One region of the Lactobacillus juensis genome, then DNA from elsewhere that is predicted to be linked to it. Evidence: riboswitches for the same ligand, from Rfam matches in the RefSeq annotation. Region 1 holds a riboswitch; each other region holds the start of a gene.
The links. Region 1 has a riboswitch for thiamine pyrophosphate ahead of AAA926_RS08090 (ATP-binding cassette domain-containing protein). Riboswitches for the same ligand answer to the same signal wherever they lie in the genome.

Region 1 (3,287 bases):
GATTCATGATTACACCTCATTTATTCACATAGGTTAAATGCTGGTCTTTAAAGATGAGGTGATAGTCACACCAATCTGCCAGATTCCTTAGTTCATGACTAATAATTAAAAGCGTTTGACTACGTGCTTTCTGACTTTCTTTTAATAAAGCCATCACCTTGTTAGCAGAATCCGCATCCAGGCCATTAAGGGGCTCATCAATTAGCAATACATCCTGATCGGAGATCAACATTAGTAAAATTTGCAGCTTCTTTTGTTGCCCGCCAGATAATGAATAAACCACGTGATCGAGCAGTGAATCAAGCTTAAGGGTGGCTAAAGCCTCATTTATTCTGTCATCAGTGAAATAATTATTGGTTCGTTGCTTTTTGCTTAAATTGATTTCATCCGCAACGGAAACGTTGATAAACTGATCGGTCGCATTTTGAAAAATTTGCCCTACTTTAAGGAGATACTTGCGAGCTGATAATTTACTGATTTCCTGCTTGTGATAAGTTAAACTGCCTGCATATGGGATCATTTTGGTCAGTGCGTTAAAAAGTGACGTTTTGCCAACCCCGTTTGCTCCAGTAATAAGAGTAGTTTTACCAGAAAAAATGTTTAGGTGTTCCTGCTGTAAAAGCAAACGATTTTGTGTAACCTCTGTATTTTTGAGTTTAAAGCAAATTTCGTTATTTTCTTCAGGTAAGGCAAAAGTATAAGAAACGGATTCCGTATTTTTTTGCAGCAGTTTTTCTTTTTCACTAGCAGAAAGTTGTACCAAATCTTTACCTTGAAATTGAAACAGGTTATCACAATGGCCTTCATAGTCAGTTAATACATGATCACTTAAAATAATTGTTTTCCCCTGATCGCGCAGGTGAGCTAATTTAGTAATTAAGAATTTGCGAGCGGCTGGATCACAGCTAGCAAAGGGTTCATCAAGTAAAAAAAGATCGACATTCATCGCAACAAGTACAGCTAAAGCAACTCTTTGCTGCTCGCCGCCAGACATGGTATTAATTTTTTGATCAAGCAAATAATCAATCTGTGTAAACTGAACAGCTTCATTCAAGCGCTTTGTATATTGCGATTTATTAAGACGCAAATTTTCAAGTGCAAAAATTATTTCTTCTCGCGGAGTTGTCATCGTAAACTGTTCACTGGCATTTTGAAACATCATAGCCGATTTTAATCCGCCTAAATTAACGCTGCCGCTTAATTGGCCCGCAAATTCCGGATATAAATTTGCTAGAATTTTTAATAATGTAGATTTGCCACAGCCGGTTGGACCAACTAATAATGAAAGTTCTCCAGTGGGAATAGTGAGATTAATATCTGTTAAAATTTTGTTTTGCTTATCGTATGAAAAATTTAGGTTGTTTAATTTAATCAATTTAGTTACCAAAAAAATCGTCAGGACAAAGCCTGACGATGTAAAATCTTTCGTTTTCCCTTCGCTGGCATTATCCAAAGCAGGTTCGACGGGTTTGTTCTCAGCCTTTGCGGGCACCCCGATATTAAATTCATTATACATAAAAGTAAAATAGATGTCTACATTTACTAGTATTCTCTCCTTAATCTAAATAACAAAATTCTATTAGTAAGATGAAATTTTGCTATATAATAAATCTATATATTCTAAAATTTGCATAAGAAGGTGAAATAATGGCAGCTGTTAAACTTGAACAATATTTAGCCAGTATTTTGGATTCAACTAAGTCCGACACTAATGAAGTAAAAATCAAACCTAAAAATATTAATTTTGATTTATTTAGAGTATTTTTGGAAAATCGCAATACTGGAGTTCATCGCTACCAAACTACAGCTTCAACTATTTTATATGAAGCTCGGGGATCGGTAAAAGCCAGAATTAATGATCAGAATTTTTTGCTTAAAGCTGGCAATATCGTGTTTTTACAGAGAAAAAGTAATTATGAAATATTGCAGCAGGGCGAAAATGATATATTAGTTAAGTTGGAATTCAACCGTAATTTTAAGATGCTGGATTTTCTGGGAAACTATTCTGTCATGGATTCACGTGAAAAAAAGGTCTTTAAGGCAATTACTGACGCTTATAATCAAAAACGCTTATTATTTTTGAATGGTACAGCACTGTCTATATCTGCAAACGCACTAAAAAAAGTAATTGATGAATATCTTAATCAGGATCTTTACACCCGTCAGGTAATTTTAGCAGAGTTAAACTTGTTATTAATTGCTGCAGTTAGAAATCAAGATTTAGCGACAACACCTGTGACCAACCATCAATTTGTTCAAACTGATTTAGAAAATTATATTGATGCGCACTTTACTGACATAACACTTAATGACACTGCTAAACATTTTGGCTTTAATCCTAATTACTTTTCAAGTTTGGTTAAACAAAAAACTGGTAAAAGTTTCGTCGAACATGTTGATGAAAGGCGTATGCAAGAGGCGCGAAATTTGCTTGCCCGACCAGATATTTCCGTAAAAGAAATAATTGCACGGGTAGGTTACAGTGGCAAGTCCTTCTTTTATAAAAAATTTAGTGAATATTATCATGAAACGCCAGTCCAAATGCGGGCCGAATTATTTAGACAGGCAAACATCAACTTAAAATAAAAAGCAACCTTGACTAAAAAGGTTGCTTTATTTTATTACATTTTTTCTAAGCGGCTAATCCTGTCAGCTGTTGGCGGGTGACTGTCAAATAAGTGAGCAAAACTGCGCTTTTTACGTACAGGATCTTCAATATACATGCCGGCACTGCTAGGGTCGGCTTTTTTCATGGGCTCGGAACCGTCAATCTTTTCTAAAGCAGAAATCAGTCCTTGCGGGTTGCGAGTTAATTCTACTGAAGAGGCATCAGCCAGATATTCCCGATTTCGCGATAATGCCATTTGCGCTAAACTGGCACAAATAGGACCCAGAATTAACACAAATACAATAGCCACGATCTTAAAAATGACAACAATAGTACCACCATTGTCGTTATCGCTGTCGCGATCATCGTCAATCCACCAAATATAGCGACTGGCAATACCTGATAAATAAGAAATGACACCAACTAATACTGCGGCAATAGTAGAAACTAAAATATCATAGTTTCTAATGTGAGAAATCTCATGACCTAAAACGCCTTCCAGTTCTTCGCGGTTCATCATGTCAAGTAAGCCCTGAGTAACTGCCACAGCAGAATGGTTGGGATCACGTCCGGTTGCAAAAGCATTAGGACTAGGATCATCAATAATAAAAACTCGCGGCATTGGCACCCGACCGACCAGTGCCATATCTTGTACAACGTGCCACAGTTCAGGATTATC
Region 2 (3,287 bases), on a different contig from region 1:
GCAATTTTGATAACCTGTCCTTCAGGTGCATTAAAAAAATCCTTTAATCTCCCAGGCATTTTTTCAATGGTAGTTGCCAAGTGCTTAATTTTGACAGTTTTATTCCTAAGTTCAGTTGTCATTGAGTCCATGCCCAGCATATTAATGTCAATTTTCTTGTTAGAAATTATTCCCGCCCGTTCTTTGGCTTGTATTTGACCTTCATTTTTCAGCCTGTCTAAAGCATGTTTAACTGCATTACGACTAACTTGCAATTTTTCTGAGATTTCCCGTTGGGAGGGTAATTCACTCACCTTTTTAAAGTGAATTAAAAATTCTAAGTACTCTTGTACTTGTACTGCAGCAGTTCTTTCTTTAAATTCCATGATATCTTCTTCATTCTGGTATCATTATCTTATTTTATTGCTTCTTTTTTTAAAAATTTCCCATTTCAATGGGCTATAATCAAGGCAATTTATATTTAAAAATATATCTTCATTAATTTTGGTACCAGACTTATAGTAATCGCTTCCACTTACCTTGTCAATGGTTTTTTATTTATTTCGCATTCTTTATCTACTTGAGGGCGTTTTAATAGTAGAATTTGCCTTAACTGTTGGTAATTAACTGCAAAGTAAAGTAAAATATTTAAGGATTAAAAAAGGAGTGGCATAATGTCGAGACTAGAAAGGCCTGTCGTGATCGGTATTACTGGTGGCTCAGGCAGTGGAAAAACCACAATTGCTCAAAAAATTGTTGCACAAATGCAAGAAAACGAACATGTCCTGATTATGACGCAGGATTCTTACTATAAAGATAATACCGGTATCCCCATGGCTAAAAGAATGAAGATCAATTATGATCATCCCGATGCCTTTGATGTACCTTTACTAGAAAAGCAACTGCTTGATTTACTGGCATACAAGCCAATTGAGATGCCTGTTTATGATTTCAAGGAGCATACACGCAGCCAAAAAACAATTCACAAGGAGCCTGCCGATATCATTATCCTTGAAGGAATTCTGGTTTTAGCTAACAAAGAGATTCGCGATTTAATGGATATCAAAGTATACGTTGACACAGACGACGATATTCGTTTTATTAGGCGTTTAGAACGGGACTTAAATGAAAGGGGCCGCTCTATTGAATCTGTAATTGACCAGTATCTGAGTACCGTTAAGCCAATGTATCATCAGTTTATTGAACCGACTAAGCGTTATGCTGACATCATTGTTCCAGAAGGAGGCAAAAATGATGTGGCTATTGATATGCTGACTACTAAAGTTCATTCTATTTTAAGTAAAAAAGAGCAATAAAAAAGGAGTAAACGCACTGAGCCCCAAAAGCTTGACAACTTTTGGGGTTCAGTACAAAGTGCATTACTCCTTTTTACGTATTTAATCAACTTTAGGCTTCAAGGCATTGTCAAATAAATTAGTAATTAACTTCACTAAAACGCCATCGAAAACTAAAGCAGAAATGATGTTAGTAATAAACATCACAATTTGAACCTGCATACTGAATTTACTCCAACCATATAAAATATATGAAGGAATAAAACAGCCAAATGAAGCAAAGAATGCACCAGTTAATACGCTTTTCCAAGTGAATTTTTGGTAACGTTCTTTCTTAGGAAAAAAGCCAATTTCATTAGTGGCACCTTGAATGACTCCTGAAAGAATGGTAGTAGCTCCCCACTGTCCACCGATTGCCATTTCAACGACAGAAGCAAGTAATTCACCGATTGTTCCAGAGCCGGCTGTGGGAACAAAGTACATTGCCAGTGGTCCCGCCATAAGCCATAAGCCAGAAAACACAGTGTCTGTTACCGGCGCAAAACCTGTGGGTACCAAGAGCATCTTAACTAAATTAAAAGCCCAGTTAAAACCATAGGTATAAATTACACCCATAATGATACCAATCAGTGCAATTAAAATAATTGACTTCACATTCCATTTTGAAGATCTTGTAAACATAAAAATACTCCTAACTTTATAAGTCATTAGGAGCATCTTTTGTAACTAAATTTAACACTTCCCTAACGCAGGTATTGTCCCGTTCAGGTTCAGAGGGTATTTCTCAGCTATTTGGCACCCCTAGTGACTGATATTCATTTTTTACTAGTATATCACATTTTAACTAGTTTTTCTGCATTATTCAAAAGAACAATTATTTTTAAAACTGACTAAAACTCACTAACTTATCTTTAGTAAGATCACGAATAATAGCAAGTGTCAGATCTACGGATGCTTTAAAGTCAGAATAAGCGCTAAAGCAATACGGCGAATGTTCATAACGCACTGGGATGCCAATCACAATAGTAGGTGCTCCGTTTTCATAATATATGGCAGCACCATCCTGGCCACCACCAGTACGAACCGAACGAGTATATGGTATATGATTCTTATCAGCTAAATCACAGGCATATTGCTGGAATTTAGGATTAGGCAAAAAGGAAGTATCCATGTCACGGAGCATTGGTCCTCGCTTTAACCCTGTTTGTGATAGCCATTCTGGAGTAAAGGTATCATCAGCAGGACATGATTCCAAAACGATAGCTAAATCAGGTTTTACGGCTCTAGCTGTAACATATGCACCCCGCAAACCAACTTCTTCCTGACTTGAAAGTGCAGCCACAACGTTAAAATCGCATTGTTCGCCCTTTAAATTGTCTAGGACATCTGCCATAGCAGCTGCGCCAAAACGATCATCAAAATCTTTGCCAAAGAATAAGCCACTTTTGTCGTTGTATTCACATTTGACATCAACAAAAATTGGACAGCCAGTATCAATTTGATAGTCATTAATAGTTTCAGCTCGAGAACCGGAGCCAACATCAATAGACATATCGGCTACATCTGGTACATTATTTTTTTCAGCTGCTGTCATAAAGTGCGGGGGTTTAGTTGCAACTACTCCAGGCACATACTCCCCTGCACGATTTTTTATTTTGACGCGTAAAGCAGGGATATTGTACTTGACCCAGCCACCCAATGGTACGAATTTAATCATTCCATTAGGCCGAACAGCCTGTGTAATAAAGCCAACAGAGTCAGAATGAGCATCTAATTGAATTACCGGTTGATCTTTTTTATTTTCTTTCTTAGCTGCATATACATTGAGCATGCCATCAACTTTGACATTAGCAAAATCACGCACTGTTTCAGTAAACAATTTAACAAATTCCTCTTCAAAACCTGAGGTAGAATTGGCGTCGGAAAAATCTTTGAGCATTTTTATTTCTTGTTGTTTATCCATTTGTATACCTTTCACTTAAATATCTTATTCTTCAATTTTACCAAAAACTT
Region 3 (3,287 bases), on a different contig from region 1:
ATAACACAATTGGTGTAGCTTTTGTGCCATGGGGAGTCTTTCAGCTTCACTTAAAGTTGAATTAGGTCCCTTATCTCGAAATTGAAAAGCAGTAATACCTGCAGCAAGTGCTTCTTCGACTATGCCCGGTAAAGTTTTACCTTCTGGAACGTCTTGACTGCCACAAATAAAGTAAGCATGTAAAAAATCAGTGTTAAAGTCTTTCATTATTTCTCCTAAATTACTGAGCCCAATGATTTAAAGGACCGTGACCATGACCAACTTGAATAGTTTCCTTAATAGTTTTGGTAACGTACTTTTTAGCAATTTTAATTGCTGACGGTAAACTTTGACCTAAAGCCAGTTGAGCTGTAATTGCTGCAGCTAAGGTGTCACCTGTACCGTGAGTGCGCTCGGTATGTATTCTGGAACTGCTGACCCAAAGATCGGAACCATCAGCAAATAAAGCATAATCTTTTACTTGTTCGCTACTTGCATGACCGCCTTTAATTAGCACATTTTTAACTCCCATATCTTGTAATTTATGAGCTAATTCTGGATATTGGGCTTGATCTTGTACCTTGATATCAGTTAAAGTCTCCGCTTCTGGCAAGTTGGGTGTTATTAGATCGGCTAAAGGCAGCAGCTCGTTCTTAACGGTGGCGACAGCATCTTGACTTAATAATGGTGCGCCCCCCTTAGCAATCATCACTGGATCTATGGTAATAGGACCAAAGTCATACTTTTGCAAATTAAGTGCAACTTGGTGAACGTGATCTGCATCGCCCAACATTCCTGTTTTACAAGCACGGATGTGGAAATCTTCTGCCAAAGAGGCGAATTGGGCATCGATCATTTCTAAAGGCAGTAAAAAAGATTTCTGGACGCCCAAAGTGTTTTGTGCTGTCACTGCTACTACAACAGCTGTACCAAATACTTTTTGCATTTGAAAAGTTTTTAAATCAGCCATGATTCCGGCACCTCCACCTGAATCTGTGCCGGCAATAGTTAAAACCTGGGGAAAAGAATTAATTTTTTCAGTCATCATAAAGTTCCTTAATCAAAATCAGCAATTCGTTCAATATCAGCAACTTTTACTTTATACAAATAATCCATGAGATACATGCCAAAAGTAGCGGGCCCGACATTAGGGTGATCTTGAACTACTAATTGACCAGCGCAACTGAAAACTAAAGCACCTATTTGAGCTGCTTCAAAAGGATCGTCAGCAACTGCTGTAAAAGCTGTGACAATACTGGTTAACATATCTCCTGAGCCGACATGAGTTTTAAAAAGGGGTGAGCCGTTATGAACATGGGCTATTCTTTTACCGTCGCTTATTGTGTCTGTAGGCCCGCTCGCAATGACTGTGCAACGATATTTTTGAGCAGTTTTTGCAGTAATTTCATCAATATCACCAGAACCAGAGCCTGCATCAATCCCCTTTGAGCTCCAATCAAAGCCACCTAAGGCAGCTATCTCACCAATATTGCCCCGAATAATACTAGTATGAAAATCCCATAATAATTTTTCTGTGATTTTATAACGGTACTCCACGCTGCCAACGGCAACGGGATCAAATACTATGGGTTTATTATATTGGCGCGCTAAATCCTCCACTTTTTTAATGTGGTTAATTTGCTGCTTGGTTAAGCAGCCAATATTAACTGCCACGGCGGAAGCCATCCGCACAATTTCTTCAGCTTCAGCGATTTCATTACTCATAATTGGTGAAGCACCAATAGCATTAACAGCATTGGCCACGTCTTGAACTGTTACAAAATTAGCAATATTGAAAATAACCGGGTTTTCTGCTCGCAATTTGTCTAATAATTTTAACTGCATTTTATTACTCCTAATTTAATATCCTTAAAATTTTTGACTAATAAAAAAACTTTGGCATATGGAAATGCCAAAGCTTAAGCAGTTTTGACACGTTCCTACGCAAGTATTAACTTACAGGTTCAAAGGGTCTGAAAAATTTTCATCTCAGCCAAAAAGGCACCCCTCGTGTTATCGCTTACAATTATAACGGAATTTATTACTGATTACAATAGTAGGTTGATAAAGTTGATATCTGTTTACGCTATATATGCTGGTACTTTGACTGTTATTAAAAAATTGTGCATAACAGTCAAAAACAGTATAGTGGTTAGAGTTTATCTTTAGTAAAATGTAATTAGTAATAATTAACTGTCATTTTACAATATTATTTAACTCGAAGGAGAATATTCATGAATTTTACGGATCGACTGCACGAAGCGGGGAAGGCATTGTGGCATGAAAGTATGGTGCATCCCTTTATAAAGGAGTTACAAAGTGGCGAACTCCCAATTGCAACTTTTAAATTTTATCTGTTGCAGGATCGCTATTATTTAAGAGAATTCAGCAAGTTGCATAAATTAATTGCGGCAAAAACGGATAATCAGGAAGTAAAGGAATTTTTACTGGCAGGGGCACAAGACTTGAAAGATGTCGAAATATCAGTGCGAGGCCATTTTTTTGAAGAATTAAACATAACTGCGACTGAAATTGCTGAAACTCCGGTGGCGCCAACAGCTTATAACTACGTTAACCATATGCATATGACATTAAATCGATCTGGTGTTAAACCAGCGGTTGCAGCACTTTTACCATGTTACTGGCTCTATCAGGAAATTGGCCAAAAAATGGCAGAAAAGGGCTCACCGGTTTCTTATTATCAGGAATGGATTGATACTTATGATGGCGAATGGTATGGCGCCAACGTAGCAAAAATGTTGCATTTAACCAATTCTTTGGCTGAAAGTGCGACTAATGAAGAACTTGAGCAAATGCAAACTGCGTTTGTGCGCAGCAGCTATTATGAATTGCAGTTTTGGCAGATGGCTTATGAAAAGCAAGATTGGAAGTAACTTCTGTAAAAACCGCTTTTATTTTATTCTTACTTGTCTTTAGTCAATTTCATAATAAAATTTTGATATTGGACAATGTAATTATTGTTCAAAGTCCCAGGAAAGTGTGCAACTTGGAGAAAATAAGATATATTTATTTTATAATAATGTAGATTTACCTAGTACTGTTAATGGTGATTTAGGAATTTCTAAAATGTGGGTTACTAGTGGCAGCATATATTATGCACTAAAAGCAACTAATCTTAAACCTGTATTTCTAGTCTATAATTGGTCTGGAGAGCTAACAATGCACTACTATGCTAGTGGAAGCAAAAAAGCAAGAACCGTCAGTTATAGAGCTCGCGGTATAGGCCGATGCCAAACTTAGTCGCAATATTCTTATTCTTGCATTCGTAGATGACATGGCTATGCCAC

Region 2: another riboswitch for thiamine pyrophosphate. It lies ahead of AAA926_RS04105 (ECF transporter S component); the one in region 1 lies ahead of AAA926_RS08090 (ATP-binding cassette domain-containing protein).
Region 3: another riboswitch for thiamine pyrophosphate. It lies ahead of thiM (hydroxyethylthiazole kinase); the one in region 1 lies ahead of AAA926_RS08090 (ATP-binding cassette domain-containing protein).

The regions. Positions count from the first base shown of each region.
Region 1 is NZ_BTTS01000003.1:52,685-55,971, forward strand. It holds gene AAA926_RS08085 (energy-coupling factor transporter transmembrane component T family protein) at 1-7, opposite strand, end outside; gene AAA926_RS08090 (ATP-binding cassette domain-containing protein) at 17-1,375, opposite strand; TPP riboswitch at 1,415-1,506, opposite strand; gene AAA926_RS08095 (AraC family transcriptional regulator) at 1,648-2,586, shown strand; gene htpX (zinc metalloprotease HtpX) at 2,622-3,287, opposite strand, start outside.
Region 2 is NZ_BTTS01000001.1:859,515-862,801, forward strand. It holds gene AAA926_RS04095 (GntR family transcriptional regulator) at 1-365, opposite strand, end outside; gene udk (uridine kinase) at 654-1,295, shown strand; gene AAA926_RS04105 (ECF transporter S component) at 1,377-1,955, opposite strand; TPP riboswitch at 1,998-2,087, opposite strand; gene AAA926_RS04110 (M42 family metallopeptidase) at 2,155-3,237, opposite strand.
Region 3 is NZ_BTTS01000002.1:232,187-235,473, forward strand. It holds gene thiE (thiamine phosphate synthase) at 1-210, opposite strand, end outside; gene thiD (bifunctional hydroxymethylpyrimidine kinase/phosphomethylpyrimidine kinase) at 221-1,024, opposite strand; gene thiM (hydroxyethylthiazole kinase) at 1,036-1,824, opposite strand; TPP riboswitch at 1,900-1,998, opposite strand; gene tenA (thiaminase II) at 2,214-2,873, shown strand.